Regions from separate parts of the Serratia grimesii genome, predicted to be linked through region 2. Evidence: predicted binding sites of a transcription regulator. Region 2 holds the regulator's gene; the other holds the start of a gene.
What was found. Region 2 encodes PhoB, which activates phosphate uptake and scavenging genes when phosphate is short. Its sites were predicted from a motif close to CTGTCATAAAACTGNCNNAT; they were not measured.
Positions count from the first base shown of each region.

Region 1: the regulator PhoB is predicted to act here: its motif matches at 7,758-7,777, upstream of ugpB (sn-glycerol-3-phosphate ABC transporter substrate-binding protein UgpB).

Region 1 covers NZ_LT883155.1:272,167-287,799, reverse strand. The annotation lists gene metE (5-methyltetrahydropteroyltriglutamate--homocysteine S-methyltransferase) at 1-193, opposite strand, end outside; gene metR (HTH-type transcriptional regulator MetR) at 284-1,234, shown strand; gene SGBXF1_RS01270 (carboxylate/amino acid/amine transporter) at 1,268-2,131, opposite strand; gene SGBXF1_RS01265 (hypothetical protein) at 2,327-2,656, shown strand; gene ugpQ (glycerophosphodiester phosphodiesterase) at 2,653-3,399, opposite strand; gene SGBXF1_RS01255 (sn-glycerol-3-phosphate import ATP-binding protein UgpC) at 3,396-4,472, opposite strand; gene ugpE (sn-glycerol-3-phosphate ABC transporter permease UgpE) at 4,489-5,334, opposite strand; gene ugpA (sn-glycerol-3-phosphate ABC transporter permease UgpA) at 5,331-6,218, opposite strand; gene ugpB (sn-glycerol-3-phosphate ABC transporter substrate-binding protein UgpB) at 6,332-7,651, opposite strand; gene SGBXF1_RS01235 (aminotransferase-like domain-containing protein) at 7,843-9,030, opposite strand; gene livF (high-affinity branched-chain amino acid ABC transporter ATP-binding protein LivF) at 9,229-9,930, opposite strand; gene livG (high-affinity branched-chain amino acid ABC transporter ATP-binding protein LivG) at 9,930-10,700, opposite strand; gene SGBXF1_RS01220 (high-affinity branched-chain amino acid ABC transporter permease LivM) at 10,697-11,980, opposite strand; gene livH (high-affinity branched-chain amino acid ABC transporter permease LivH) at 11,977-12,903, opposite strand; gene SGBXF1_RS01210 (branched-chain amino acid ABC transporter substrate-binding protein) at 13,020-14,135, opposite strand; gene panM (aspartate 1-decarboxylase autocleavage activator PanM) at 14,542-14,934, shown strand; gene SGBXF1_RS01200 (DUF3142 domain-containing protein) at 14,931-15,633, shown strand, end outside.
Region 2 covers NZ_LT883155.1:1,040,991-1,056,623, forward strand. The annotation lists gene sbcC (exonuclease subunit SbcC) at 1-1,370, opposite strand, end outside; gene sbcD (exonuclease subunit SbcD) at 1,367-2,599, opposite strand; gene phoB (phosphate response regulator transcription factor PhoB) at 3,088-3,777, shown strand; gene phoR (phosphate regulon sensor histidine kinase PhoR) at 3,802-5,118, shown strand; gene SGBXF1_RS04870 (PstS family phosphate ABC transporter substrate-binding protein) at 5,135-6,073, shown strand; gene brnQ (branched-chain amino acid transport system II carrier protein) at 6,652-7,971, shown strand; gene proY (proline-specific permease ProY) at 8,043-9,449, shown strand; gene SGBXF1_RS04885 (hypothetical protein) at 9,483-9,746, opposite strand; gene SGBXF1_RS04890 (mechanosensitive ion channel family protein) at 9,878-11,143, opposite strand; gene malZ (maltodextrin glucosidase) at 11,391-13,214, shown strand; gene ggt (gamma-glutamyltransferase) at 13,280-15,043, opposite strand; gene SGBXF1_RS04905 (peroxiredoxin C) at 15,274-15,633, opposite strand, start outside.

The DNA.
Region 1 (15,633 bases), 770 kb from region 2:
GCACCAAATCCACCCCGGCTTGCTGTTGCTGTTGCCAATGACGAGCGCGCAGCTCACGGCCAACCGCCAGCAGTTCTTCCTGCGTTGAATTACCTGCCCAGTAGCTTTCCTGAGCTTTTTTCAGCTCACGTCGTAGCCCAACGCGCGGAAAACCCAGTGTGTGATTTAAAATTGCCATCGTCATATTCCCCATTTAGCCGTCCAGATGTTTACACATCCATAATCCGCAGGTACTGTATTAACCACAAGCGCAATTTATTCACTGTCACTGTGAAGGACTCTCATGATCGAACTGAAACACTTACGGACGCTACAGGCTCTGCGCAATACCGGCTCGCTAGCGGCCGCGGCGGCCCAACTCCATCAGACGCAGTCTGCATTGTCACATCAGTTCAGCGATCTGGAACAGCGTCTGGGCTTCAAGCTGTTCGTTCGCAAGAGCCAACCGCTGCGCTTTACTGCGCAGGGAGAGATCCTGCTACAGCTGGCAGAACAGGTGCTGCCGCAAATTCAGCAGGCGCTACAGGCATGTCACGAACCTCATCAGGCAACGCTGCGTATCGCTATTGAGTGCCACAGTTGTATTCAATGGCTGACGCCGGCGTTGGATAATTTCCGTCAGAGTTGGCCGCAGGTCGTGATGGACTTCAAGTCTGGCGTCACCTTTGACCCTCAACCCGCCTTGCAACAGGGCGAGCTGGATCTGGTGCTGACCTCCGATATTCTGCCGCGCAGCGGCCTGCACTATTCACCAATGTTTGATTTCGAAGTGCGGCTGGTGCTGGCACCGGATCATCCGTTGGCCAGTAAGTTGCACATTACGCCTGAGGATTTGAGCGACGAAACGCTGATGATTTATCCGGTACAGCGCCAACGGTTGGATATCTGGCGCCATTTCCTGCAACCAGCAGGCATCAACCCAGCATTGAAAAACGTGGATAACACTCTACTGCTCATCCAGATGGTGTCCGCACGGATGGGGATTGCGGCATTGCCGCATTGGGTCGTGGAAAGCTTTGAGCGCCAGGGATTGGTGGTGACCAAAACCTTGGGTGATGGTCTGTGGAGCCGCTTGTATGCCGCGGTACGCGATGGAGAGCAGCGCCAGGCAGTGACGGAAGCCTTTATTCGTTCGGCACGCCAGCACGCCTGCAACCATCTGCCGTTCGTCCGTGACGCCGCCCGCCCAAGCGCCGGTGTCGCCAGCGTCAAACCACTGGCTTCACAGCCCTGACGATCAGGGCTGTCTGCGCTTGGGCAGCCCGGTTTATTTACTGATTATTTTGGGCGCCACCCAACGACGGTGCACCCATAATGAAGCAACAATGACCGCCCCACCGATAATAAAACTCGGCCAGTGTGGCTGTTGCTGCCAGATCGCCAGATTTACCAGCAGCCCAGCAGGCACATGCATGTTATTCATGATGCCCAGCGTACCGGCATCCACCTGCGTTGCACCGTAGTTCCACATGAAATAACCCAGTCCGGAAGCCACCACACCCAGCCACACCAGAATGCCCCATTGCAGGTTGGTCGTCGGTAACTGATTTGGATTGCCCCACAGACACCAGGCTACCACCGCCACCACTAGCGCTCCCAGGTAGAACCAGGAAAACGCAGTATGCTGTGGCAGTGGATGCACTTCCATCAAGCGTTTGTAGCCAACCATGCCGATGGCAAAGCTGATATTCGCCGCCTGCACCAGCAGTAACCCCCACCAGAAATGCTCACTAAGCTGATGGTAACGGATGATCGCCGCCCCCAATACCGCCAACAATGCACTGAGCACGTAGCTCCAGCGCAGGCGTTGTCCACTGATCAGATCATAAATCAGCGTGACATAGAGCGGCGTCAGGACGGTAAACAGCAAGAATTCCGGCACCGTTAAGTACATGTACGCACGGAAGCTAAACAGGTACATGATGCCAAGCTGACAGGCTCCCACCAGCATGTACATCATGATCACTTTTGGTTTGATATTGCGCCAACGCAGGAAAGGCAGGAACACCAACGCTGCAAGACCAATACGCATCAATACTGAGAACCAGCTGTCGACATGGCCCGCCAGATATTCACCAATCAGGCTGAAAGAGAATGCCCACAGGATGGTAGTAATCACCAGAAGCAGCACGATGGGTTCACCCTAAAAAGTCAGAAAGGGCGATTGTAACGGAAGGAGAGATAGATCGTGACGAAAAGGCGGTTTACATCTGAGTGAAATACAAACTATCAGCAAATTCTCACCGATGAGTTAGTCTTAACATATACCCCATGGCTTTCACCGTGCAGCTTGAAAGACGGCGGGTATAAAAGCGAGGTAAAAACCATGAAAAGTTATCACATGCTGTCCAGCCTGTTATTGCTGTCCGGATTGGCCGCTGCGGCCAACGGTGTCACCGATCTCAGCTCGCAACAGCAGTTTCTCAATCACCGTAATCAACAAGTACAACAGCAGCGTATGCTGAATAACCAACAGTTGGATCAACGCCGTTTGCAACAACAGCGGCAATTTGACAACAACCAACAGCAGTTGCAGCGAAATTCGCCGAACAACGGCCAACTGCTGCCAAATGGTAACCAACCGCGCAACCCGTTTGATCGCACTACCCCTTCGGTACCCCAGGCGCCGATGCCGACGCCTGTCAACGGAGGTTAGCCGTTTGGAAAATCGGGCCCGATTAAATCTATCCGGTCAGTGCAAATGCAATCAACACCCCAGTTCAACAGCAGGCGCGCGCGTGCCGGCTGGTTAACGGTATAAACCAGAATGCGCAAGCCTGCGGCTTTCAGCGCCGCGACTCGCTCGGCAGTCAGTTCTTTATGGTTGATGTGTAATGACACACAGCCCAACCGCTCTGTCAGCACTTGCCAGTTGTCATCCCACTCATCCAGTAGCAAACCACGCGGCAGTTCCGGTACGGTACGTTGTGCCGCCTCAAGCGCTTCTATCGAGAACGAAGAAAGCAATGGATCAGTCTGTCCCTGCCACAGCAAGCGCGCCGCCAGCGCGACCACCCGACCTGTTTCATCGTCACTGCCGGTAGTGGGTTTGATTTCAATGTTCGCCATCATGCCATGTTGTAAGCAGCGTTCAGCGACGTCAGACAGCAACGGCAAACGTTCCCCCTTGTAGGCAGAGTTATACCAGTTGCCGGCATCCAGCTGTACCAGCTTGTCCCAGGGCAACTCACCCGCCACGCCCCAACCGTTACTGGTACGATCCAGGGTATCGTCGTGCAGTAGAAAAATTTGCCCGTCCTGCGCCAGCTTGGCGTCGAACTCAATCATTTTGTGACCGTGACGTGCGCCAACGTCAATTGCCGCCAAGGTATTTTCCGGCGCCAGAGAACCGCCGCCGCGGTGGGCGACAATATGTGGATAAGGCCAGGCTGTGGTCATTGTTCCATCCGTAATCCGCTATCGGTATCAAAAAAGTGCAGCGCCTGTGCAGGCAGGTGCAAATATAGCGTGCTGCCCGCTGCCGGCATAGTTTCATGCGAAAGTCGGGCGATCACACCGTGTCCACCCCACTGCCCATGAGCCAGATTGTCCGCTCCCAACAGCTCTAGCGTTTGCATAATCAACGGCACACCACCCTGCTCATCGGTGGTCAGTTGAATATGCTCCGGACGGATGCCGAGCGTCAACTGGCGTCCTCCCCATTGTGCTTTCGCCTGCGGCAAATTCAGCATCATGCCATCCGACAACCGCAGTTGGCTGCCGTCAGCACTCAGCGTGCCGGGCAACAGATTCATCGCCGGTGACCCAATAAAACTGGCTACAAACAGCGATGCGGGGCGCTGATAGACCTCGCTCGGGGTACCAATCTGCTCCGCCACGCCCTTGTTCATCACGATCACCCGCTGCGCCAGCGTCATCGCCTCCACCTGATCGTGCGTCACGTATAAGCTGGTGGTTTTCAGTCGGCGGTGCAGCTGCTGCAATTCCAGACGCATCTGTACGCGCAGTTTGGCATCCAGGTTAGACAATGGCTCATCAAACAGAAACACCGCAGGTTCACGCACGATAGCGCGCCCCATCGCCACCCGCTGACGCTGGCCGCCAGAAAGCTCACGCGGCTTGCGCTGCAACAGCGGCTCCAGTTCTAAAATGCGTGCCGCGTCTTCGACACGCTGTTGGATATGCTGTTTGCCAAACCCGCGAATTTTCAAGCCATAGGCCATGTTGTCATACACGCTCATATGCGGATACAGCGCGTAGTTCTGAAACACCATCGCAATGCCGCGATCTTTCGGCTCCATATCGGTCACACGCTGGCTGTCGATATAGATATCGCCGCTGGTGGTACGTTCCAACCCAGCGACCATACGCAACAGCGTCGACTTACCGCAGCCGGACGGGCCGACCATCACGATAAACTCACCGTCCGCCACGTCGAGATCGATCTGCTTAATCACCGGCGTTTTACCGTCGTAGGATTTGGTGACTGCCTGTAGTTTTAAACCTGCCATGTGAAAATTTCTCTCGTTACTTTTCGCTATCAACCAGGCCGCGTACAAACCAGCGCTGCATCAGAAGAACCACCGCCAGCGGTGGGATTAAAGTCAGAATCATCGCCGCCATGACCTGATTCCACTGGGTCGGCGCACCGGAGGTGGAGATCATGCTTTTGATGCCCGCCACCGCGGTGCCCATTGAGGCGTCGCTGGTGATCAGGATCGGCCACAGGTACTGGTTCCAGCCGTAGATAAAGGTGATGACAAACAGCGCAGCCAGGTTGGTCTTCGACAGCGGCAGCACAATGTCCCAGAAGAAGCGCATCGGGCCGGCACCATCAATACGCGCAGCTTCCAGCAATTCGTCCGGCAAGGTCATAAAGAACTGGCGTAGCAGGAAGGTAGCGGTTGCCGAGGCCATCAGCGGCAGCGTCAGGCCGGTGTAGCTGTCCAGCAGGTTGAGGTTGGAGATCACCTCTACCGTTGGGAAAATACGCACTTCCACCGGTAGCATCAGTGTGAGGAATATCAGCCAGAAAAACAGACTGCGTAGCGGGAAACGGAAATACACGATGGCGTAGGCCGACAGCACCGACACTACAATTTTGCCGAAGGTGATGGCCAGCGCCATGATCACGCTATTCAGCAACAGCATCGAAAACGGCACTTTGAGGTTGCCCACACCGCCCTGCCAGATGTTGCTGATGTTTTCCCACAGATGTCCACCCGGGATCAGGGTCATCGGCACCTGGAACACCTCTTTATCGTCCAATGTAGCGGCCACAAAGGCCACGTACAGCGGGAACAACACCACCAGTACGCCGATAATCAGCATTACGTGGCTGAAGATATCCAGCCCGCGTCGGTTCTCAATCATTGGTAGCGCACCTTACGTTCGACAAAACGGAACTGGATCACCGTCAGACCAATTACCAACAGCATCAGGATCACCGACTGCGCCGCTGAGCTGGACAGATCCAGACCCGCAAAGCCTTCGCGGTAGATCTTGTAGATCAACGTGGTCGTGGATTGTACCGGCCCGCCGCCAGTCGCAGCATCGATCACTGGGAAGGTATCGAAGAAGGCATACACCAGATTTACCACCAGCAGGAAGAAGCTCACCGGCGTGATCAACGGCAACACCAGGTTGAAGAAGCGCCGCACCGGGCCAGCACCGTCGATGGCTGCCGCCTCAACCAGGGAGCGTGGAATGGACTGTAACGCCGCCAAGAAAAACAAAAAGTTATAGCTGATTTGCTGCCATACCGAAGCCAGCACCACCAGGAACATCGCCTGTCCGCTATTTTGCGCGTGGTTCCAGTTGTAACCCAATCCATTGAGGAAGTGAGTAATCAGCCCCAGCCCCGGGTTAAACAGGAAAATCCACAGTACAGCCGCCACCGCAGGGGCCACGGCATAAGGCAAAATCATCAGCGTCCGGTAAATTCGGCTGCCGCGCAGGACATAATCCACCAACGCGGCGAAGAACAACGACACGACCAGCCCGATACCTGCCACCAGGAAACTGAAAATCAGCGTTGTGTAAAACGAATCGAGGTAATACGGGTCCTGGAACAACTGGGTGAAGTTATCCAGCCCGACAAACTGGCTGGACAGACCAAACGGATCGAGGCTTTGCACTGAATACCACAGCGCCTCACCGGCAGGCCACAGGAAGAAGATTGCGGTGATCAACAGTTGCGGCAGCACCAATACATAGGGCAGCCAGCTACAGCCGAAACCGGGACGGGAAGATGACATAGAGGTTAACCGTTAATATGGGTGAAGGGCTGACTGAGCCCTTCACCCCGGCCCTCTCCCAAGGGAGAGGGGGTGGATCGGTGTCGTTCGCCGAAAAGGAATTCCGGTTGACGTTACTTGGTCTGGGACTCAAAACGGCGCAGCAAAACATCACCTCGCTGTACGGCGGCATCCAACGCCTGCTGTGGCGTTTTCTTCCCGGTCCACACACCTTCCAGCTCTTCATCTACGACGGTACGAATCTGCGGCATATTGCCCAGACGCAGACCCTTGGTGAACGGCAATGGCGGTTTGTTCAGCATCTGACGTGTTGCCACATCGGCACCCGGGTTCTTATCATAGAAACCCTGTTGCTTGGTCAGATCGTACGCAGCGGTCGTGATCGGCAGATAACCGGTTTTCTGATGCCATTCGGCAGCGATTTCCGGTTGGGCCAGATACTGCAGGAATTCAGCTACGCCCTTATAGGTGGCGGCATCTTTGCCGTTCATCACCCACAAGCTGGCGCCACCAATGATGGCGTTCTGCGGTGCATTTTTGGCATCCGCGTCATAAGGCATCATGCCAACACCATAGTTAAATTTGGCGTAGTGCTTAATATCTGCCAGCGAACCGGAGGATGCAGTGGTAATGGCGCAATCACCGCTGTAGAACTTCTCGGTGGATTCGTCTTTACGGCCGAAGTAGGTGAAATCCCCCTTCTTGTTCATGTCTTCCAGCAGTTGGATGTGCTTGACCTGAAGCGGCTTGTTGAACTCCAGTTTGGCGCTGGTGCCACCGAACCCGTTATTTTCCGTGGCGAACGGTACACCGTGCCAGGCGCTGAAGTTCTCGAGTTGGATCCAACCCTGCCAGCCACTCGCGTAACCACACTTCATACCAGCTTCACGCAGTTTGGCCGTATCCGCCGCCAACTCTTGCCACGTTTTTGGTGGCTGATCTGGGTTCAGGCCAGCCTTCTTGAAGGCATCTTTGTTGTAATACAGAACTGGGGTAGAGCTGTTGAACGGCTGAGACAGCAGGTGCCCGCTCTTGTTGTCGGTGTAGTAACCTGCCACCGTCGGCACGAACACCGACTCGTCAAAGTTGATGCCAGCGTCTTTAAACACCTCATACACCGGCTTGATCGCCTTGCTGGCCATCATGGTTGCCGTGCCCACCTCATACACCTGCAAAATCGCCGGTGCTTTACCTGAGCGATAGGCCGCGATGCCCGCCGCCAGATTCTGTTCGTAGTTACCTTTATAAACCGGAACAATTTTGACGTCGGGGTGCGATTGGTTAAAGCGATCCGCCAGGGAATCCACTTCTTTACCCAGTTCGCCTTCCATCGAATGCCAGAACGGGATCTCGGTTGCCGCCAGTGCATGAGTGCTGACCGCCAGGGTCAACGCGACGCACAGCGTAGTTTTGCGAATAGCGTAGGTGAGCATGCCTAACTCCTGAAAAAAGCTGGTGTAATAAGCGCGTGAGCGAAAAGAATCAGTTTTTTGTTCGGAAGCTAACATGCCATGCTCGGATGACAGAAACATAACCACCAGATGACAGCTATATGACGGAAGAGTGAAGTGCAGGTTGCGGTTTGATGTCGGCGGCAGGAAAAACTCCCCTGCCGCCGCGGGGATTACAGTGAACGACGCAGGCGGGCAACGGCTTCCTGCATTTGTTGCTCCGTGGCGGTAGCGAATGACAGACGGAAGGTCGAACGATCCGGATTGTCAGAGAAGAAGTATTCTCCCGGCACAAATACCACGCCCTGCTGTAGGGTGGTTTTCAGCCATTCGGTCGCGTTAAACGGCTGACGGAAGCGCGCCCACAGGAACATACCGCCCTTCGGCATATCAAAGCTGATATGGTCACCCAACTCTTGTTCCACCAGCCCGGCCAGGATCTCGCCCTTTTGTTTGTACGCTGCGCGGATCTTTTCGATCTGCGCCGGCAGACGATCCAACCCCAGGTAACATTCGACGATGCTCTGCGACAGCGCGCTGGCGTGCAGATCCGCCGCCTGCTTGATGATCGCCACTTTGTGCAGCAGGAACGGCGGCAAAATTGCCCAGCCCAGACGCAGGCCCGGCGCCAGGATCTTGGAAAAGGTCGAGGTGTAGATAATGTTATCGGTATGGCCCAGTACCTGCTGCGAAATCTGGTGCAGCGTGGCGTTACGTTCTTCGGTAAAACGCAGCTCGCCGTACGGGTCATCTTCGATGATCAGGAAATTGTGCTCGGCCGCCAGTTTTACCAACAGTTCGCGGCGCGCGGCACTCAGTGTGATGCCACTTGGGTTGCCGAAGTTCGGCACCACATACACACCCTTGATGCGCTGAGTTTTCAGCAACTCGGCCAGTTCTTCGACCACCATGCCATCGCTGTCGGACGACACCGACATGATGTTGGCTTCCGCCAGCTCCAGCGTCTGTAATGCTGCCAGATAGGTCGGACGCTCCACCACAAACACGTCGCCTGGGTTGACGATGGCACGCATCACCAGATCCAGCGCCTGCTGGGAACCCGCAGTCACCATCACCTCGTCAGCGGTAGCAGAAACACCACGCTGGGCGCACAGCTCGCAGATGCGCTCACGCAGTACCGGGCTGCCTTCGGTCAAACCATACTGGAAAGCGCTTTTCGGCTGCTCGGTGATCGCCTGATGGGTCGCGATGCTCAACCCTTCGAAATCAAACAGGGCATCAGAGGGGATGCCGCCCGCCAGCGAAATGACGTTTTCCATCTTACTGTGCTTGAGCAATTCACGAATTGCCGAGCTTTTTACTTTTACGATGCGCTGCGCGAGTAACCCTTCTGTGTTCATTTCTTCTTCTTCTCGTAATCGTTAAAAATGCAGGTGCAGCCTGAGTTACCTTTATCGGTAAATTCCCTCTAATACCCTATGGATTTCCAGTTACAGCTAGGCGACCAGCTCGCTTATCCTCCAGGAGCTTACTTTAGTAAGTGACTGGGGTAAGCGAGTGCAGTTAACAACGCTGTAGCTTGAAAGACGACGGGTATTTCAGCCGCCCAGATACGCCGATCTAACTGCTTCGTTTGCTAACAATGCGGCTCCCGTATCTTCCAACACCACGCGGCCGTTTTCCAGTACATAACCACGATCGGCCAATTTCAGCGCCTGATTGGCGTTTTGCTCCACCAGGAAGATGGTCATTCCTTCTTCGCGCAGTTGCTCAATGATGTCAAAAATCTGCTGAATGATGATCGGCGCCAGCCCCAGAGACGGTTCATCGAGCAACAGTAACTTCGGCTGGCTCATCAGTGCACGCCCAATCGCCAACATCTGCTGTTCACCGCCAGACATGGTGCCTGAACGCTGAGTACGGCGCTCCAACAGGCGCGGGAACAGGTTGAATACCCGTTCAATACGCTGCTGATACTGATGACGATCGGCAAAGAAACCGCCCATCGCCAGATTCTCTTCCACGGTCATGCGCGAGAACACCCGCCGCCCTTCAGGGACAATCGCCACCGCCTCACGCATGATGCGCGAGGTCTGCCACTGTGTAATGTCCTGATCGAGAAAGGTGATACTGCCTTCTGTCGCACGCGGTTCGCCGCACAGCGTACCGAGCAGCGTGGTTTTACCCGCGCCGTTAGCGCCAATCAGGGTGACAATCTCCCCCTGTTTGATGTTCAGGCTAACCTGATGCAGCGCCTGAATTTTGCCGTAATGGGCGGACACCTGATTAAATGACAACATTAAGCTTCCCCCAAATACGCCCGGATCACGTCCGGGTTGTTACGAATTTCTGCCGGAGAGCCCTGCGCCAGCGGTGTGCCTTGGTTCACCACGTAGATGCGATCGGAAATGCCCATCACTAACTTCATATCGTGCTCAATCAACAATACCGAAACCTTATGCTGATTGCGCAGTTCGACAATCAGGTGATCCAGCTCATCGGTTTCCTTCGGGTTCAAGCCCGCAGCCGGCTCATCCAGCATCAACAACTCTGGCCGGGTAACCATGCAGCGTGCAATCTCCAGCCTGCGCTGTTGGCCGTATGCCAGATTCCCTGCAGAACGGTTAGCCATCTCTAACAGGCCAACCCGTTGCAGCCATACCGAGGCACGTTCCAGCGCATCAGCTTCGGCACGACGAAACGCCGGGGTTTTCAGCAGCCCGGCAAAGACACCGCTTTTCAGATGTTGATGTTGCGCGACCAACAGATTTTCGATCACCGTCATTTCACGGAATAACCGCACGTGCTGGAAAGTCCGCACCACGCCCATACGGGCAATAGTCTGCCCAGGTAACCCTTCCAGATGGCGCTCACGCAGTTTGATGGTGCCACCGGTTGGGCGGTAGAAACCGGTCAAACAGTTAAACACCGTGGTTTTTCCGGCACCGTTCGGGCCGATCAGCGAGACGATTTCGCCTTCATTGAGTTCCAGCGCCACGTTATTGACCGCCAGCAGGCCGCCGAAACGCATCGATAACCCTTCGACCTTCAGCAAAGGTTGCATACTCATGCCTGTTCCCCCTTGCCCGCGTGGATATCCGCCGTTTTCAGTTTCAGCTGTGGCCGCTTCATCGGCAGCAACCCCTGTGGTCGCCAAATCATCATCAAGACCATCAGGGCACCCAGCAGCAACATGCTGTATTCATTCAGATCACGCATCATTTCACGCGATACCACCAGCAGTATAGCCGCCAGGATCACGGCAAACTGCGAGCCCATGCCACCCAATACCACGATCGCTAACACAAAGGCCGACTCGACAAAGGTAAAGGATTCCGGGCTGACAAAGCCCTGACGTGCGGCAAACAGCGTACCTGCAAAACCGGCAAAGGCGGCGCTGATGGTAAAGGCGGTCAGCTTGATTTTGGTCGGGTTAAGGCCCAGTGAACGGCAGGCGATTTCATCTTCGCGCAGCGCTTCCCAGGCACGGCCCAGCGGCATGCGCAGCAGGCGATTGATCACAAACAGCGTCAGTACCACCAGCAGCAGCGCCACTAAATACAAAAACACAATGCGATCGCTCGGATCGTATTTCAGGCCAAAGAAGTTATGGAAGGTGTCCCAGCCGCCGTCACGCACACTTCGGTTGAACTCCAGCCCAAAGAAGGTCGGTTTCGGGATCTGGCTGATGCCGTTCGGCCCGCCGGTGATCTCGGTATTGTTCAGCAGCAGGATACGCACGATCTCGCCGAAACCCAGCGTCACAATCGCCAGGTAGTCACCGCGTAAACGCAGTACCGGGAAACCAAGCAGGAAACCAAAGATGGCAGTGACGATGCCAGCCAATGGCAAACTTTCCCAAAAACCAAGACCGTAGTAGTGATTAAGCAGTGCATAGGTGTAGGCACCAATAGCGTAAAAACCGCCGTAACCCAGCACCAGCAGGCCGGACAACCCGACCACCACGTTCAGGCCCAGACCCAGCATCACGTAGATCAACGTCAGGGTAGCGATATCCACCGTGCCGCGCGAGACCAGGAACGGCCAGGCGACAGCGGCAACAATGATCGCCGCAGCCAGCAGCTTCTGGCGCGCAGTGGTGCCATCAAAACTCGGCAAGACGAATGACGGGCCGGAGATTTTTTTCAGCCCTTGCTGCATCAGCGGACGCAACAATTGGAAGAAAAACACGATGACACAGCCAATGCCGATCCACATCCAGCGAACTTCCGCCGCGCCATGCACCACCAGTTTGGTTCCGTCGAGACTCAGTTGCATCCCCATCAGGAATGAAGCCATCACAAACAGCACCAGAGAGGCGATCAACGCATTAAGCAGATTGAGTTTCATACCTTCTCAACCTCCGGACGCCCAAGGATGCCGGTTGGCATGATCAGCAACACCACAATCAGCAGCGCGAACGACACCACATCTTTATATTCAGTGCTCAGGTAAGCCGAAGTCAGGGCTTCCGCCACGCCCAGGACCAGACCACCAATCATCGCGCCGGGAATGCTGCCGATACCGCCCAATACCGCTGCGGTGAAGGCTTTCATACCGGCCATAAAGCCGATGTAGGGGTTAATCACGCCGTAGAACTGGCCCAGCAGTACGCCAGCCACCGCTGCCATGATCGCACCGATCACGAACGTCAGTGAGATCACCCGATCAGTATTAATGCCCAGCAGGCTGGCCATTTTCAAATCTTCCGCGCAGGCACGGCAGGCACGGCCCATGCGTGAATAACGAATAAATATCGTCAGCGCCAACATCGCCAGGAAGGTCACGACCCAGATAATCACCTGCATGGTAGTGATGGTGGCGGCAAAGCCGTTGCTTTCTCCCAATACCCATTGGCCGGTGACCAGGCTAGGCAACGCCAGATCGCGCGATCCCTGTGTCAGGCTGACGTAGTTTTGCAGGAATATCGACATCCCGATGGCGGAAATCAGCGCGATCAAACGCTTGGAGTTGCGCACCGGCTTGTAGGCCACCCGCTCAATGCTCCAGCCGTAGGCACTGGCAATGACGATCGACACCAGGAACCCGGCACCAATCAGCAACCAGCTAACGTCGATGCCCACCATCATCAGGGCGGCAATAACAATAAAGGAGACATAGCTGCCGATCATATACACCTCGCCGTGGGCGAAGTTAATCATGCCGATGATGCCGTAGACCATGGTGTAACCGATGGCGATCAATGCATAGGTGCTGCCCAACGTGACGCCGTTGAACATCTGCTGCAGAAAATAAAGAACCTGCTCTGACATACTCTAACCCTTGGCTGCGAAACCTGAACGCGAAGAGCATTCAGGTAAAGGGATACGGAGCCGGCAAGCCGGCCCGCGGGCGCAGTTGAACTGCGCCCTACCCTGATGATTATGGCTTATTTAATGGGTGTTGATGTGCCGTCGGCATGCCATTCAAACACACCGAATTCAAAGCCTTTCAGATCGCCTTTTTCATCCCAGCTCAACGGCCCCATCACGGTTTCCACTGGCTTGCCGGTTTTCAGATCCTTGACGATATCGGCCGGTTCCTGGCTGCCACTGCGCTCCATCCCGGTGGTCAGCGATTGCAGCGCAGCGTAGGTGGTCCAGACGAACGGACCGGTCGGATCCAGCTTCTTGGCTTTCAGTGCATCAACAACAGGTTTGTTGGCTGGCACCTGATCGTAGCGTTTAGGTAAGGTCACCAACATGCCTTCGGAGGCCGCACCGGCGATGTTGGACAGTGAAGAGTTACCCACACCTTCTGGTCCCATAAAGCGGGTCGTCAGGCCAGCCTGTTTTGCCTGGCGCAGGATTTGGCCCATTTCCGGGTAGTAGCCACCGAAGTAAACGAAATCGACGTTTTCTTTCTTCAGACGCGCCACCAAAGTGGAGAAGTCTTTATCGCCAGCGGTGATCCCTTCAAACATCACCACGTCGGTACCCTGTTTTTTCAGGCTATCACGCACCGAGCGTGCCAGGCCTTCACCATACTGCTGCTTGTCGTGAACCACGGCAATGCGCTTAGGTTTGATCTCACTGAGGATGTATTTCGCCGCCGTCGGACCCTGATCGGAATCCAGACCGGTAGTACGCATGATCATCTTGTAACCACGGGTGGTCAGATCGGCGTTGGTGGCCGCCGGGGTAATCATGATCACGCCTTCATCTTCATAAATATCGGAAGCTGGCTGCGTCGATGACGAGCACAGGTGGCCAATCACATAGCGAATGCCGTCGTTGATTACCTTGTTAGCGACCGCGACCGCCTGTTTAGGGTCACAGGCATCATCGTATTCCACACCCACCAGCTTATCGCCCTTGATGCCGCCCTTGGAATTGATATCGGCAATGGCCTGACGAGCACCGGTGAACTCCATGTCACCGTATTGTGCGACTGGGCCGGACATCGCCCCGACGATCGCCACTTTAATGTCTTTCGCCATGGCTGAATGACCGATAGCCATCGCAATACAACCCGCCAACAGCGCCTTACCTTTTGTTAATTTCATCCGCAAATCCCCATCTGTCGTTGTGAACGTACCTGTTGTGTTTACCCGCACCCGATCTTTATTTACTGCTTTTATTCATAAGTAATAATGATTTAGGTGTTTTACAGGCAATATTTTCTAATAAGACTTTATTTTTCATATCATTAAACAGGAATTTTCTTCTGCAAATCAACTTCATTGCTCAGAAACAAGCGGTGTAAACAGGATAAAATTCGGATTAAATCCGCGCTGTTTAGCCCGAGGCGTAGCGCATTGTGCTGGTTAACAATCCATTTACTAACTATTTACTCGGAAAATGGTCCATGCAAAAAACATTTTGCGCAGTAATCGTACAGAAAAACTTACACAACGCTCTGCACAAGATCTATTACACTGTCGGCATCATTTAACTGCGCGGAAATTCTGCATGAAACTGACCATTGAGCGCCTTACTACGCTGTCCCCGCAAGATCTCATCGACCTCGGCAAAATCTGGCCACATCAGCAGCCGGAGCAATGGCAGAACGGGTTGAACGACGGTAAAGCGCTGTTCGCCGCCCGTTTTAACGACCGACTGCTGGGCGCAGTGAAAATCGCGATGCAGGGTGAAAAGGCAGAGTTGCTTGATCTGATGGTGCGTGAAGTGACACGCCGCCGCGGTGTTGGTCTCTATCTGGTACAGGACGCACAGCGCCAGTTGCCACAGATAACACACTGGCAGCTTTCAACCGCTGGCCTGACACCGCGTGAACGTGGTGAGGTAGATAACTTTATGCGTGCCTGCGGTTTCACTCAGCAAGGTGAACTCTGGCAGCAATGAAACGTGGGCTAATAACGCTATTCGTGCTGGCAATGGCGTTAACCTCATGGTTTGCTGGTCGTCATCAGGCGTTGCGGTTATCACAAACCTGGGATAATCAGGTTTATGTCTGGCAACGGGTCTGGACCCCACAACATACCGCAGCCTTGGCGCAAAGCCGTGATCTGTTCCCCGTGTTGCGGGTTCTGGGATTGCAGGCCCACCCGCGTGAAGGCTGGCGGGAAATCCCCGTTAATCTTCCGCTACTGAAACAAGATGGTCGTCCGCTGTGGTTAGTCATGCGTCTGGATGGGCAGTTGGCACAGCTTGATGAGTCTGTCATTCGCCAGCGTCTACTAGAAACAGTGCAGCAATGGCAACGCGCCGGGCTGCATGTCACCGGCATTGAAATAGACCATGACGCCGCCACTGCTCGACTGTCTGACTACCAGCATTTCTTGCAGCAGCTACGTCAGCAGTTGCCGTATACCTTAGAGCTAGGCATCACTGCATTACCGACCTGGATCGGCTCAGCAGCGTTGCCCGGTATATTGCAACACGTCGACAGTTCGGTACTGCAAGTGCATGCGGTGCTGTCACCGCAGCAAGGGCTATTCGTCAGCCCACTGGCACTCCATTGGGTAAATCAATACGCGAAAATTACGCCAAAACCTTTCCGGGTGGCATTACCTGCCTACGGTATGGGCCTGGTGGGGTTCG
Region 2 (15,633 bases):
AGCTGTTGCCGCACGGGGCGCAGATCGGCCAACTCAGTCTGACGCTGGCGCAGTGCTGCCAGAGGTGCCTGCATTTCCAGCGTATGTTGCTGTTGTTGCTGCGTCGTCAGTGCGGCAGTGAGAACGTTAAGCTTTTCCTGGTGTTGCCCGGCCTGTGCGGTCAACTGGGTACGCTGAATGTCGAGTTGTTCCAGGTCCGCTTTTTGTTTCGCACATTGCTGTACCGCGGTATCGAACGCGTGTTGCCGTTCCGCCTGTGTTTTTTGCAACTGGGCGATCTGGTTATCAAGTGGAACGATTTGCTCGTCAATCAGCCGCTGCTGTGTTTGTTGCTGTTCGACATGCGCTTGCAACTGGGTACGCGCTTTTTCCATCGCCTGATGCAACGGTTCCATTTGAGCCAGCTGTTGCGTCTGCTGCTGTGTTAACAGGGTGATTTGTTGTTGCAATGCCTGCTGATCGCTGCGGCAGCGGTTACGTTCGTTAAGCCGTGGCCGCAGTTTTTCTGCCGGTTCGCTGCGTGCCAGTTGCTGTAGTTGCGGTTCTGCTGCGGTTTGCTCCAGCTCCACAGCGTTCAGCTGGCGTTGATATTCCTGCTGTTTTTGCTGCGTTTGTAGCCAAAACTGCAACCAGTTCAACGCTTGCTGCTGCTGGCGGGCTTGCCCGCTGAGGGTGTTTTCTTGTGCCCCTAATTCAACTAACTGGTTTTCCAGTTGTTGTCGTTGTTCATCATTCAGCAGTTCAATACCACTGGCACGTTGATGCAGCGCGTCCAGTTCGATCTTGGCCTGTTTGTGTTGTTCGAAAACCCGCTCAGAAAGCTGACCGTAGATCTCGGTGCCGGTTAACTCTTCCAGTAGCTCGGCACGGTCATTGGCGTCAGCATTGAGGAAAGCGGCGAACTGGCCCTGAGAAAGCATCATCGATTTGGTAAAGCGCCCGAAATCCAGCCCGGTAATAGCGGCGGTAAGATCCAGCTTGTCGCGTACTTTGTCCGCCAGGATCTTGCCATCCTCACGCAGTGCCAGCTCTACTTTAGGTGCCTGCAGATTACCGTCTGGCGCATTTTTGGCGCGTCGCTGGCTCCAGAAGGCGCGGTAGCCGACGCCCTTAACCTCAAACTCGACCTCTGCCAGCGACTCGGCTGTGTGACGTGTCATCAGTTCGTTTTGGCTCGGTGTGACGTTGAGGCGCGGTGTTTGGTGGTACAGCGCCAGACAGATGGCGTCCAAAAGGGTAGTTTTACCTGCACCGGTGGGGCCGGTGATGGCGAACAGCCCATTGCTGGCAAAGGGCTCGGCGGTGAAGTCTATCTTCCATTCACCCTGTAGTGAGTTGAGGTTTTTTAATCTCAGGCTGAGGATTTTCATTGGCTCGGCTCCTGGTCGTTCTGCTGCACCGACTCGACCACCTGCTGGAACATCTGGTTCATGCGTTGCCGACGTTCTTCGGCCATTTCAGGCTCTTGTGCTAGCCGTCGCTCGAAGACCTCATTGACGCTCAGTTCGTTGAGCGTTTCTTTGTCCTGCTGTTCAATGGCCTGGCGGCGCTGCTCTTTACTGCGGCGCAGTAACACCACCTCCACCGGCAGTTGATCGGCCAGTAACTGGATACGGCGCTGAATGTCGTTGAGATAATCCTGTGTCGCGACTTCGATATCTAACCACACCGGCAACTCGCCTTTATAATCGGCAAACTGCTGCAATTGTTGCTCTATCTGCGCCAAATCGCCCTTAATAAGCTGCATCGGCTGAAAGCTGGGAATGTCCAACGCGCTGACCTGTTGCAGGGCGCCTGTGGCGAAGTCCACCATAAAGACGCTTTTTGCTTTGCCCAATTCGTCGAAACTGAGCGGGATCGGTGAACCGCTATAGCGAATATGCTCGGATTTCGCGACGTTCTGCGCACGGTGAATATGCCCCAATGCGATGTAGTCGGCTGGCGGAAAAGCTTGGGCCGGGAAGGCGTCCAACGTACCAATATAGATATCGCGTACGGAATCGGAGGTGGTGACACCAACGGTCGTCAGGTGGCCCGTGGCAACGATAGGCAGTGCCAGACCGAGTGCATCGCGGTGTGCACAGGCTGCGTGATAGAGCGTCTGGTAATGTTCTGCGATGGCTTCTTGCAGCGCCTGCTGTTTTTGTACGCCTGATTCACCGGCACGGCTGGTGAGCAGATCTCGCGGGCGTAAGAACGGGATGGCGCACAGTACGGCACCCGGTTGGCCGTCGCGTTGATTCAGGACCACGATTTGCTGTTCGGTTTCAGTCTGCGCGTTGGCGATCACGGTCGTATTCAGGCAAGACAGCAATTCACGCGATTCATTTAAGGTTGCCACTGAGTCATGGTTACCCCCCAGTACCACCAATTGACAGCCGGTGTGCTGTAGCTCCACCACGAAGCGGTTGTACAGTTCGCGGGCATAGCTGGGTGGGGAGCCGGTATCGAACAGGTCCCCGGCGACGATCAGTGCATCCACCTGATGTTGCTCGATTTGGGCGATCAGCCAGCGCAGAAAAGCCTGGTGCTCGGCGGCACGGCTTTTGGTAAAAAAGTACTGGCCAAGATGCCAGTCAGAGGTGTGGATCAGGCGCATGACACTCCCGGGGCGATAAGGTAATGGCGGTGATTATAAAGGGCACTGTGGCTGCTGTCGTGACGGAATCATTATGACAACTGAATGATTTTTCTTTGACGTTGGAAATAATCGCTATGCTTACTGCCTATAACAGCCCGTTTTTTTCATAAAAGTGTCACAAAACTGACGCATAATGGCGCCGCAATGAGGCTGTGCCCCGCCATTGGTCGTGGCGCCGGCGCAGACCCAAAAGCATGCTGTCAAGGCAGAGGGGGAGGACATAGCGGGATTATGTTCGAACCCGACAACGCAGGCAGCGAGTTTTTGAGGCGCGCCCCTTCGGGCTGGAGCCATTTAAGCGTGCTGCTGTGTTGCTCACCGCTTATTTGGCGCCACCAAACCTCGCGGTTTGCGCCTTGCTTCACGCTTAAATGACCGCCAGCGGTGCTCACGAGCAATGGCGGGACACAGCCTAATAGATCGCTAACACATTGGCAGGATTGACGATGGCAAGACGCATACTGGTGGTGGAAGACGAAGCGCCGATCCGTGAGATGGTGTGCTTTGTGTTGGAACAGAATGGTTACCAACCGTTGGAAGCTGAGGATTATGACAGCGCAGTGACGCGCCTGTCTGAGCCGTTCCCTGATTTAGTGTTGCTCGACTGGATGCTACCCGGAGGTTCCGGCATTCAGTTTATTAAACATATGAAGCGTGAAGCACTGACCCGCGATATTCCGGTGATGATGTTGACCGCTCGTGGTGAAGAAGAAGATCGGGTACGCGGCCTGGAAGTTGGGGCAGACGATTATATTACCAAACCCTTCTCACCGAAGGAGCTGGTAGCGCGTATCAAGGCGGTAATGCGCCGTATTTCACCGATGGCGGTGGAAGAAGTGATTGAAATGCAAGGGCTGAGTCTGGATCCTTCTTCACACCGGGTGATGGCCAACGAGCAGGCGTTGGATATGGGGCCGACCGAGTTCAAACTGTTGCACTTCTTTATGACCCACCCAGAGCGAGTTTATAGCCGCGAACAGTTGCTTAATCACGTCTGGGGCACTAACGTTTATGTGGAAGACCGCACCGTTGATGTGCATATCCGCCGACTCCGTAAGGCGTTAGAGACCAGTGGTCATGACAAAATGGTTCAAACCGTTCGGGGCACAGGCTACCGATTCTCAACGCGCTACTGATCGCGCCGCGCTGGAGAATATGCCGTGTTAGAACGTCTATCCTGGAAGAGGCTGGCCCTGGAGCTGGCCCTTTTCTGCTTGCCTGCCTTATTGCTTGGGCTGATTTTCGGTTATCTGCCTTGGTTGCTGCTGGCCTCCGTGCTGGCTGCGCTGGTATGGAACTTCTACAACCAACTTAAACTTTCTCACTGGCTGTGGGTCGACCGCAGCATGACACCGCCACCTGGGCGTTGGAGCTGGGAGCCGCTGTTTTACGGCTTATACCAGATGCAACAGCGTAACCGTCGCCGACGTCGTGAATTGGCGTTGTTGATCAAACGCTTCCGCAGCGGTGCGGAGTCACTGCCCGATGCGGTAGTGATGACCACCGTTGAAGGTAACATCTTCTGGTGTAACGGTTTGGCGCAGCATCTGCTGGGTTTCCGTTGGCCAGAGGATAACGGCCAACACATCCTAAACCTGCTGCGTTATCCGGAATTCAGCCACTATCTGCAACAGCAAGAGTTCTCTCGACCGTTAACGCTGCAGTTGAACAATGAGCATTATGTTGAATTCCGCGTGATGCCCTATTCAGAAGGGCAGTTGTTGATGGTTGCGCGTGACGTTACGCAAATGCGCCAGCTGGAAGGGGCACGCCGTAATTTCTTCGCTAACGTCAGTCACGAGTTGCGTACTCCGCTGACGGTATTGCAGGGTTACCTGGAAATGATGAGCGACGAAGAGCTGGACGGTTCGTTACGTGGCAAGGCATTGGGCACCATGCAGGAACAGACACGGCGCATGGATGGGCTGGTCAAGCAGTTGCTGACATTGTCGCGTATTGAAGCCGCCCCAAATGTCGAAATGAACGAACGGGTCGATATTCCGTTGATGCTACGTGTGCTGCAACGTGAAGCGCAGTCACTGAGCGGCGGTAATCATGAGATTACTTTCCGGGTGAACGAACAGCTTAAGGTCTTTGGCAACGATGACCAGTTGCGCAGTGCGGTATCCAACCTGGTGTATAACGCGGTAAATCACACGCCAAAGGGCACCAATATTGAGGTGAGCTGGCAACAAACGCCAAACGGCGCGCAGTTCCAGGTCAGTGATAACGGTCCCGGTATCGCTGCTGAGCATATTCCTCGCCTGACGGAACGCTTTTACCGCGTTGATAAGGCCCGTTCACGCCAGACTGGCGGCAGCGGACTGGGGTTGGCGATCGTTAAGCATGCATTAAGCCACCACGATGCACGTCTGGAGATCCTCAGCGAGCAGGGCATTGGCACCCGATTCATTTTTACCTTGCCTAACCGGTTGATTGTTCCCGCAGCTTTATCAGAGAATGCGGTGAAAAATTAACGCGCGAGAGGCTGGCATGATCCGAATTACCCGAGGGCTACTGCTTTGCCTGGCGCTGCTGGCAAGCCGTGGCGCATTGGCGCAGCCGGACGGCATGCTGTCCGGCAACTTGTCGAGTGTCGGTTCAGATACGTTGGCAAATCTCATGGCGCTGTGGGCGCAGGATTTCAGTCAGCATTATCCCAACGTTAATTTGCAGATCCAGGCTGCGGGGTCCTCAACTGCACCAACCGCACTGGCGGCAGGTGCGGCGCAGCTTGGGCCGATGAGCCGACCGATGAAGGCGGCGGAGGTTTCGGCGTTCGAGCATCGCTATGGCTATGCGCCGCTGGCCGTGCCGGTCGCCGTCGATGCGCTGGTGGTGCTGGTCCATCAGGACAACCCATTGCGTGGGCTTAACCTGCAGCAGCTTGACCGAATTTTTTCCGCCACGCTGCGCTGTGGTGAAAACCAGCCGTTGACGCGCTGGGGGGAATTGGGATTGACCGGCGATTGGCAGCAGCGAACCTTGCAACGTTTTGGGCGTAATTCGGCCTCTGGAACTTACGGCTATTTCAAATTGCGTGCGCTGTGCGGCGGTGATTTTATGCCGCGCGTCAATGAATTGCCCGGTTCTGCATCGGTAGTGCAGGCCGTTGCCGGTTCACTAAATAGCATTGGATACGCCAGCATCGGTTTTCGGGCCAGTGGTGTGCGGCTATTGCCGTTGGCGGAGTCTGGGGAAAACTACATCACCCCCAATGACACCAATGTACGCAATGGCAGTTACCCATTGTCGCGCTACCTGTATATCTACATCAACAAAGCGCCCAACCAGCCGTTGGAGCCGCTGACCGCTGCCTTCCTCGATCGTGTGCTGTCTGATACCGGGCAAAACCTGGTTAATCACGACGGCTATCTGCCACTGCCCCCCGATACCTTGCGTAAAACACGATTAGCATTGGGCTTAAAATAAGCGCCCAGGAACAACTATCATGATTTGGCGCTACGCGTGCGGCGATGAACCTGCCGCGTTCTGGGTCATTTGACGACAGACGCAGTGGAATAAGCTACAAAACGTAATGCGCGCCATTTAGCGGGTTTGCTAAGGGCAAAAATCTGTTCATACCGCGCGGAAACTGAGTGTTTATTGGCGTTTTCGCGCGACCAATAGCTTTATGCTTCACGTTTTGTGAGATGCCTGCTCAAAAATGATACAAATCATGTATTGTATATTTATTGATAGCCACTATGATCGACTGGTGCTGAAAGATTATCTGGTCGATAGCTCTGCTTTTTGTCATGCGCCTTGCCTTTCAGCGCTATAAACGTTTAACTTAGGCCTCGTTGTCGGACTAAACCTCCATTTATAACTCTTAAAACTCTGCCCATCATCATGAGTGGTCACTTTCGAATAAGGACAAAGCGCCGGACGTTATGCGTTTTCTGCTCTTATTGGTCTCGCGATGAAATGGCAAGCCGGCAACCGGGTGGGGCATAACGCCACCACGTATCGGGCACTTTTTTTCATTTGAACAGGCAACACGACATCGTATGAGTCATCGTTTAACGTCAAAAGATATTATCGCATTAGGTTTTATGACCTTTGCCTTATTCGTCGGCGCCGGGAATATCATTTTCCCGCCGATGGTCGGTTTACAGTCCGGTGAGCACGTCTGGACTGCAGCTATTGGCTTCCTGATTACTGCCGTCGGTCTACCTGTGATGACGGTGATCGCGCTGGCGCGTGTCGGTGGCGGCATTGATGCTCTGAGCACGCCAATTGGCCGTCGCGCGGGTCTGCTGTTGGCGACTGTCTGCTATCTGGCTGTGGGCCCACTGTTTGCCACGCCGCGCACCGCGACCGTCTCCTTCGAAGTGGGTATTGCACCACTGACCGGTGATGGTGCCATGCCGTTGTTTATTTATAGCTTGGTGTATTTCGCACTGGTGATCGGCATTTCCCTGTATCCGGGCCGTCTGCTCGATACCGTGGGACACGTGTTGGCACCGCTGAAAATTGTTGCGCTGGGTGCGCTCGGCATTGCCGCGCTGGCCTGGCCTGCGGGTACGCCAATTCCGGCGACTGAGGTTTATCAGAACGTTCCGTTCTCTACCGGCTTCGTTAACGGCTATCTGACTATGGATACGCTAGGCGCACTGGTGTTTGGTATCGTTATCGTTAATGCCGCGCGTTCCCGTGGTGTGAAAGATGCCGGTCTGCTGACGCGTTATACCATTCTTGCTGGTTTGATCGCCGGTGTGGGCCTGACGCTGGTTTACCTGAGCCTGTTCAAGCTGGGTTCTGGTAGCGGTGTACTGGTTCCTGATGCCACCAATGGCGCAGTGATTCTGCATGCCTATGTACAAAACACCTTCGGTGGATTGGGCAGCTTCTTCCTGGCAGCGTTGATTTTCATCGCCTGTATGGTAACAGCGGTGGGCCTGACCTGTGCTTGCGCCGAGTTCTTTGCCCAGTACCTGCCCTTCTCCTATAAGACGCTGGTGTTTATCCTGGGGCTGTTCTCAATGCTGGTTTCAAACCTGGGCCTGAGCCATCTGATTCAGATCTCTATCCCGGTGCTGACCGCGATTTATCCGCCGTGTATCGTGCTGGTGGTGCTGAGTTTCACCCTGCGTTGGTGGAACAGCGCGCCGCGAATCATCGCGCCGGTGATGTTAGTCAGCCTGTTGTTTGGTATCCTTGACGCGGTGAAAGCGTCCACCTTCCAGCATTTCTTGCCGGATTGGACCAATCACCTGCCATTGGCTGATCAGGGACTGGCATGGTTGCCGCCGTCGCTGTTGATGCTGGTGCTGGTCGCAATTTATGACCGGGTTTGTACGCGCTCTGAAGTGACCGCGCACTCCTAATTCCCCGGCTAAATTTTGGGCCACGGACTTGTCCGTGGCTTTTTTACGTTTAAAAAACACGGGTTATCTTCATGCAACAACAGTCACCCGCCGCCCCTGCGGCCAATAAGCTGAAACGCGGCCTCAGTACACGTCACATTCGCTTTATGGCACTGGGCTCGGCTATCGGCACCGGTTTGTTCTACGGTTCGGCGGACGCCATTAAAATGGCCGGCCCGAGCGTTTTGTTGGCCTACCTGATTGGCGGTATTGTCGCCTTTATCATCATGCGCGCGCTGGGCGAGATGTCGGTCAACAACCCACAGGCCAGTTCGTTTTCACGCTATGCGCAGGATTACCTTGGCCCGATGGCTGGGTATATCACCGGCTGGACCTACTGTTTCGAAATCCTGATCGTTGCCATTGCCGATGTGACCGCTTTCGGTATCTATATGGGCATTTGGTTCCCTGAAGTGCCGCATTGGATTTGGGTGCTGAGCGTGGTGCTGGTGATAGGCGCTATCAACTTGATGAGCGTGAAGGTATTCGGTGAGCTGGAGTTCTGGTTCTCGTTCTTTAAAGTGGCCACCATCATTATCATGATTGCTGCGGGTATCGGCATCATCATCTGGGGGATTGGCAACGGCGGGCAACCGACTGGGATTCATAACCTGTGGTCCAACGGCGGTTTCTTCAGCAACGGCTTTATTGGCATGATCCTGTCGCTGCAACTGGTGATGTTTGCCTACGGCGGCATCGAAATTATTGGTATCACCGCCGGTGAAGCCAAAGACCCGAAAACCTCGATTCCCAAGGCCATCAACTCGGTGCCATGGCGTATTCTGGTGTTTTATGTCGGTACGCTGTTCGTCATCATGTCGATCTACCCGTGGAACCAGGTGGGGACTAACGGCAGCCCGTTCGTGCTGACCTTCCAGCACATGGGCATTACTGTGGCGGCGGGTATTCTTAACTTTGTGGTGATCACTGCATCGTTGTCTGCAATTAACAGCGATGTGTTTGGTGTTGGCCGCATGCTGCACGGCATGGCCGAACAGGGCCACGCGCCGAAGATGTTCAGCAAGGTCTCCAAACGCGGTATCCCGTGGGTCACGGTTGTGGTGATGATGTTCGCGTTGCTGCTGGCGGTATACCTGAACTACATCATGCCGGAAAATGTGTTCCTGGTGATTGCCTCACTGGCGACTTTCGCGACTGTGTGGGTGTGGATCATGATTTTGTTCTCGCAGATTGCTTTCCGCCGGAGCCTGAGCAAAGAGCAGGTGAAGAACCTGGCCTTCCCACTACGAGGCGGCGTGTTCACGTCAGTGGTGGCGATCATCTTCCTGGTGTTTATCATCGGTTTGATAGGTTACTTCCCAACCACACGCGTATCCCTGTATGCGGGTCTGGTATGGGTCGTGGTGCTGTTGGCAGGGTATTACTTCAAGGTTAATCGTCAGAAAAAATTGACGGTGCTGGCCCAACAGCAGGATTGAAAATAAAAACACCGGCCTTGCGCCGGTGTTTTTTTATTGCTTATCTTCCGGTTCGTCGTCACCAGAGGCGCGGGCTTCAATACGCAGACTACTGTCGTTCAATCGTTCTTCTTGCTCTTCGCCTGCTGCGCGCGACAGTATCTCACGGATATCCTGCATATTCCGGCTCAGGGTACTCAGTGCCGGTTGTAAGGTGCGGCTCATACGACTTTCGTCCAGTGAGGCGCTGTGCAGGCAGCTAACAAACATCAGGGCGGCCAACAGAGTAAACAGCCGATGGCGTAATGATTTCAGCAATCCTCTTTTCCTTCAGTGCTCGTTAATCAATGTATTAACGCTGTTTTCATGCCGAAAGAAAAGTGTACTGAGACATCCGTTGCCCCTGGGTTGAGAGTCATTACCGGCAGAAACAGTTACGTCAGTCTGCGTCAGGAAATCTCTGCGGTCTGCCGCATTTGGCTGAGCATGCTGCGCATGTCGTTGCCAGTTGGCGTTTGATGCACCCGCAGATCGAATTCGTTAATGACCGCCAGAATATGGTCAAAGATATCAGATTGAATACTTTCGTATTCCGCCCAGACCGTGGTGTTGGTGAAGGCATAAATTTCCAACGGCAATCCCTCCGGCAGCGGAGCTAACTGGCGCACCATCAGCGTCATATTTTGGTGAATATGCGGGTGGGCGCGCAGATACGCCACCAGATAAGCACGCAATGTACCCAGATTGGTCAGGCGGCGGCCGTTGAGTGGAGAACTGAGATCTACGGCAATCTGCTGGTTATGCTGGCTTAACTCCTGCGTTTTATCGTTCAGATAACGTTGCAGCAGCGGATTGCGGTTCAGCCGCTGTTGCTCTTCATCCGACAAAAAATGCACGCTGGTAGTATCGATATTGATGCTGCGCTTAATGCGGCGTCCACCGGATTCCGACATTGAACGCCAGTTCTTAAAGGAGTCGGAGATCAGTGCGTAGGTCGGGATGGTCGTCACGGTATTGTCCCAGTTACGTACTTTTACCGTGGTCAGACCGATGTCGGTGACTGCGCCGTCCGCACCGTATTTTGGCATCTCCAACCAGTCGCCGATGGTCAGCATGTCGTTGGCGGAAAGCTGGATACCGGCTACCAGCCCGAGGATCGGGTCTTTAAACACCAGCATCAGTACTGCGGTCATCGCCCCCAAGCCGCTGAGCAGCAGCAAGGGCGATTTGCCCATCAGCAGTGACACAATCATGATGCCAATCAGAATGGCGGCGACCAGCTTCAGCCCCTGAAAAATACCGCGCAATGGCAACTGGTTTGAAATCGGGCTTTGACGCAGCATTGCCAACAGCGTATCGAGCAGAGAAAACAGCGACAGCAGGGCGAAGCCCATGATCCACACCTGGGCAGCGGTGACAATAATCGCCTGCGTCTGGCTGCCTGCGTGGAGCCACAGTACCGCCTGCAAATTAATGATCACCCCTTGCAGTAGCAGAGCCACACGCTGGAATAGCTTGTATTGGGTAAGTGCTTGCTGCCATACCCGTTGCGATTGCTGACCGCGACGTTGGATCGCCGCCAATACGACGCGATGCAACACCAGGTGGATCACTACCGAGATGAGAACGATCAATCCCAGCACCATCAGCAGAGACATCACGCCACTGAATTCCAGCCCAAACTTCTCTAGCCACAGGGTTATCTGTTGTTGCATTACTGCTCCTTAAAAAATGCGCAAAAAATATCCAATACACTCAAAAGACGTTAGCCTAATGGCTGCGGGCCATAATGTGCGCCTGTTTACCCTTTTTTACATAGGGTTGCCGCTGACTGACGCTCTCCACCCCCCGGCTCCTCCCCGAGTTTGCAAGCCAGAGAGGAGGGGGACTTGCACTCAACGTGGCATTGTTCGTGGCATTGAATAACGTCGTCGATTTCGTTTTGTACAGCAGGAGAACAGTATGCTTAATGCCTGGCATCAACCGGTCCCGCCTTTCGTGGTGAAAAAGGGACAACGCCTGGATATCACGTTCTGGTTACAAGGGGATGATCTGCCCGAGCGCGTGTTCTTACGCGCCGAGCCGGATAATGAAGAATGGCTGTTGATCATGAAAACGCAGTGCGTTGAAGGTATGTCTCGCTATCAGGCCAGCCTGACGCTGAATGAAGGAGAGCCGACTCGCCGTTACTGCTTCAAACTGGTTTGGTGCGATCGGCAGCACTGGTTCGGGCCACAAGGGTGGTCGGTGACGCCGCCGGGACAATTGGCACAGTTTGCGGTCGATGTACCTGATAGCAGCCCGGTCTGGGTGGCTGACCAGATTTTTTATCAAATTTTTCCCGACCGTTTTGCCAGTAGCGGTGGCGGGCATGGTATTCAAAGCGGCAGCTATCGCCATCATGCTGCGGGTTGTGACGTTGTACGCCATGACTGGCAACATCCGTTGGAAGACCGTCATGCCGCATCCACCTTCTATGGTGGTGATTTGGATGGTATCAGCCAAAAGCTGCCTTATCTGCAAGAGTTGGGCGTAACGGCGCTGTACCTGAACCCGATTTTCACCGCGCCCAGCGTGCACAAATACGATACCGAAGACTATTACCAGGTCGATCCCTATTTTGGTGGTAATGCTGCTTTGCAACGTTTGCGAGTGAGCACTCACAAGGTAGGGATGAAACTGGTGCTAGACGGGGTGTTTAACCATACCGGCGATTCGCATGCGTGGTTTGATCGCCACCAGCAAGGTGAGAACGGCGCTTGCCACCACCCAGAGTCGCCGTACCGTGGCTGGTTTAATTTCTACCCTGATGGCCGCGCGCTTGATTGGAAAGGCAATGCCAGCCTGCCAAAACTCAACTTTGCCGAACCGCAGGTCGCAGAGGCGATTTATCGCGGTGACGGCAGTGTGGTGCGCCACTGGTTACGCCCGCCGTATAGCATTGATGGTTGGCGACTGGATGTCGTGCATATGTTGGGGGAGAACGGCGGCGCGACCGGCAATTTGCAGCATCTTGCGGGGATTTATCAGGCGGTAAAACAGGAAAACCCGCAAGCTTACATACTGGGTGAGCATTTTGGTGATGCACGTCGTTGGCTGCATGCCGGTGTGGAAGATGCGGCAATGAACTATATGGGGTTCGCTCTTCCTGTACGGGGGTTCCTTGCTGGGCTGGACGTAGCGCATCATCCGGTTCAGATGGATGCCGCGGATTGCGTCCAGTGGATGGATGACTACCGGGCCGGGCTACCACATGGCCGTCAACTGATTCAGTTCAACCAGCTTGATAGCCACGACACCGCGCGTTTTCTGACGCTGTTGCAAGGCAACCAAGCGCGGATGCGTATGGCAGCGGTGTGGCTGATGAGTTGGATCGGTGTGCCTTGTTTATATTATGGTGACGAGATTGGCCTTGATGGTGCTAACGACCCGTTCTGCCGTAAGCCGTTCCCGTGGGATGAAAGCCAGTGGGATCAGAGCCTGTTGGCCTTATTCCAGCGCATGGCGGCGTTGCGTAAACAGAGTCTGGCGCTGCGTCGTGGCGGCTGTCAGGTGTTGCATGCCACCGGTGAAACGCTGGCGTTTGTGCGCATCTATCAACAGGAACAGGTGCTGGTGGTGTTACAACGCGGAGGCAGAGGCGCAGTGACGTTGCCGCACAGTCCGCTGCTGGCCGCAGGTAAATGGCAACGGTTGGAAGGGAATGGCGAGTTGAATGACGAGCAGAGTGCTGTGTCCCTGCAACTGAACGAGGAGTCGGTAACCCTGTGGCGGCGCGTGGGCTAAGGGTGTGAAGGGGCCGATATACCGGCCCCTTAGTGGGTTAGTGGGCGTTCACACGCCCAGTCAGATCAATAACCTACTGCGGAACCGGCTGGGCGGCGGACGTCATTCGCACCATACAGGTAACCTTCGCGTACCTTGCCAGAAACTGCGGAGTCGTTTCCGGAGTTAGCAGGCGTAACGCCGACCGCGCCAGGTAAGCCAACCAGGATCAGTTCGGCGGCGCCCCATGGCGTTTGTTCTACCATCTTGTAGCCCATACCACTGAGCAGTTTCAGCGTATCGGCAGAAACCCCACGCTGTTCGTAGTAAACCTCATCCGGAAGCCATTGATGGTGGATACGCGGTGCATCTACGGCCTCTTGCGGCGCCATACCGTGGTCGATCACGTTCAGTGCGGTCTGCAAGGTAATCGTGATGATGCGCGATCCGCCTGGCGAACCTAGCACCATAAAGATTTTATTGTCTTTGGTCACCAATGTCGGGCTCATTGACGATAGTGGGCGCTTACCGGGGGCAATGCTGTTGGCAGTGCCTTGCACCAGCCCATAGAGGTTTTTCTCCCCGACCTTGACGGTAAAGTCGTCCATTTCATCGTTGAGGAAGAAGCCGGTGCCAGGGGCAATCACCACCGCACCAAAGCGACCGTTGACGGTATAGGTGGTAGAAACGGCGTTGCCATCATGATCGACAATCGAGTAGTGGGTTGTTTCCGGCTTTTCGTGGGGCTCCATACCGGGTTGGACATTCTCTGACGGTGTGGCTTTGTCAGCGACGATTTTCTTGCGGATCTCCTCGGCGTAGCTCTTGCTGACCAATCTGTCGATCGGGTTTTTGATGAACTCCGGGTCACCGAGATAGGTATTACGGTCCATATAGGCGTGGCGCATGGCTTCGGTCATGGTGTGGATGGCCGCCGCCGAGTTAAAGCCCATGCTTTTCAGGTCGTAGCCTTCGACCACGTTAAGGATTTCGCACAGTGTCACACCGCCTGAGCTGGGTGGCGGTGCCGAAACAAATTTATAGCCGCGATAACTACAGGTAATCGGCGGGGTTTCGGTGACGTTGTAGTTGGCGAAGTCGGCCGCCGTCAGAATACCGCCGCCCTGTTTGGCTGCTGCTTCTACCGCTTGCGGGATTTTACCCTTATAAAAGGCATCCGGGCCGTCTTTGGCGATGGCTTCCAGGGTATTGGCCAGGTCGCTTTGCACCAGACGATCGCCCGGCTGTAGCGCCGTGCCGTCTGGGCGCAGGAAGATCTTGGCGGATTCTGGATCCTGCTTAAAGCGTGCGACAGTGGTATCGAGGATGTCGGTATCGGCACGGGTCAGTATAAAACCCTCTCGCGCCAGTTTGATTGCCGGTTCCATCACCTGTTCACGGCTCAGTTTGCCGTATTTCTTGCGTGCGGTTTCCATGCCAAGCACGGTGCCTGGGACACCCGCCGCCAAATAACCGTACAGACTGGCCCCTTTCTTCACGTTACCGTCAGCATCCAGGTACATGTTGGCGCTGGCCGCTGCTGGTGCGGTTTCGCGGAAGTTAATAAAGGTATCGGTGCCGTCGGCCAGGTGCACCGTCATAAAGCCGCCGCCGCCGATGTTGCCGCAACACGGGTTGACTACCGCTTGCGCATAGCCCACGGCTACGGCTGCATCAATCGCGTTGCCACCCAGTTTAAGGATATCGACACCGACCTGTGAGGCCAGATGTTGAGATGTCACCACCATGCCATTTTTGGCTTCGACAGCCGGATTGGATGCGGCATACAGGCTACTGCTGACGAGCAGCGCTGCCATGGTCAGCGGTTTGCTCCATTTTTGTAAAAACATAGTTATTCCTACCCTGTCAGTTTTCTTATTGTGTTTGGCTTGCCATTTTTGCAGTGCAAACTGCGGGCCAGCGTATTGATACTAGCTACAGTTAAGGGATTGCGCGGAAAACAGCCGGGGAAATGTGAGCGGAAACAAGGAAATGAAGCACGGAAAGGGGGCAGGACGCCCTAATTTGGCGCAAAAAAAAACCGGCCACAAGGGCCGGTTGATACACTCACAGGCTGAAATTACAGCTTGGAAGCGTTCTCGGACAGGTATTTAGCTACGCCGTCTGGAGATGCGCCCATACCTGCTTTGCCTTTTTCCCACTGAGCCGGGCACACTTCGCCGTGTTGCTCGTGGAATTGCAGTGCGTCAACGGTACGGATCATTTCGTCGATGTTACGGCCGATTGGCAGGTCGTTAACAACCTGAGCGCGAACCACACCGTCTTTGTCGATCAGGAAAGAACCACGCAGGGCAACGCCTGCTTCTGGGTGCTCGATGCCGTAAGCTTTCTGAATTTCACGCTTGATGTCAGCAACCATTGCGTATTTCACTTCCCCGATGCCGCCATTCTCGACTGGGGTTTTACGCCATGCGTTGTG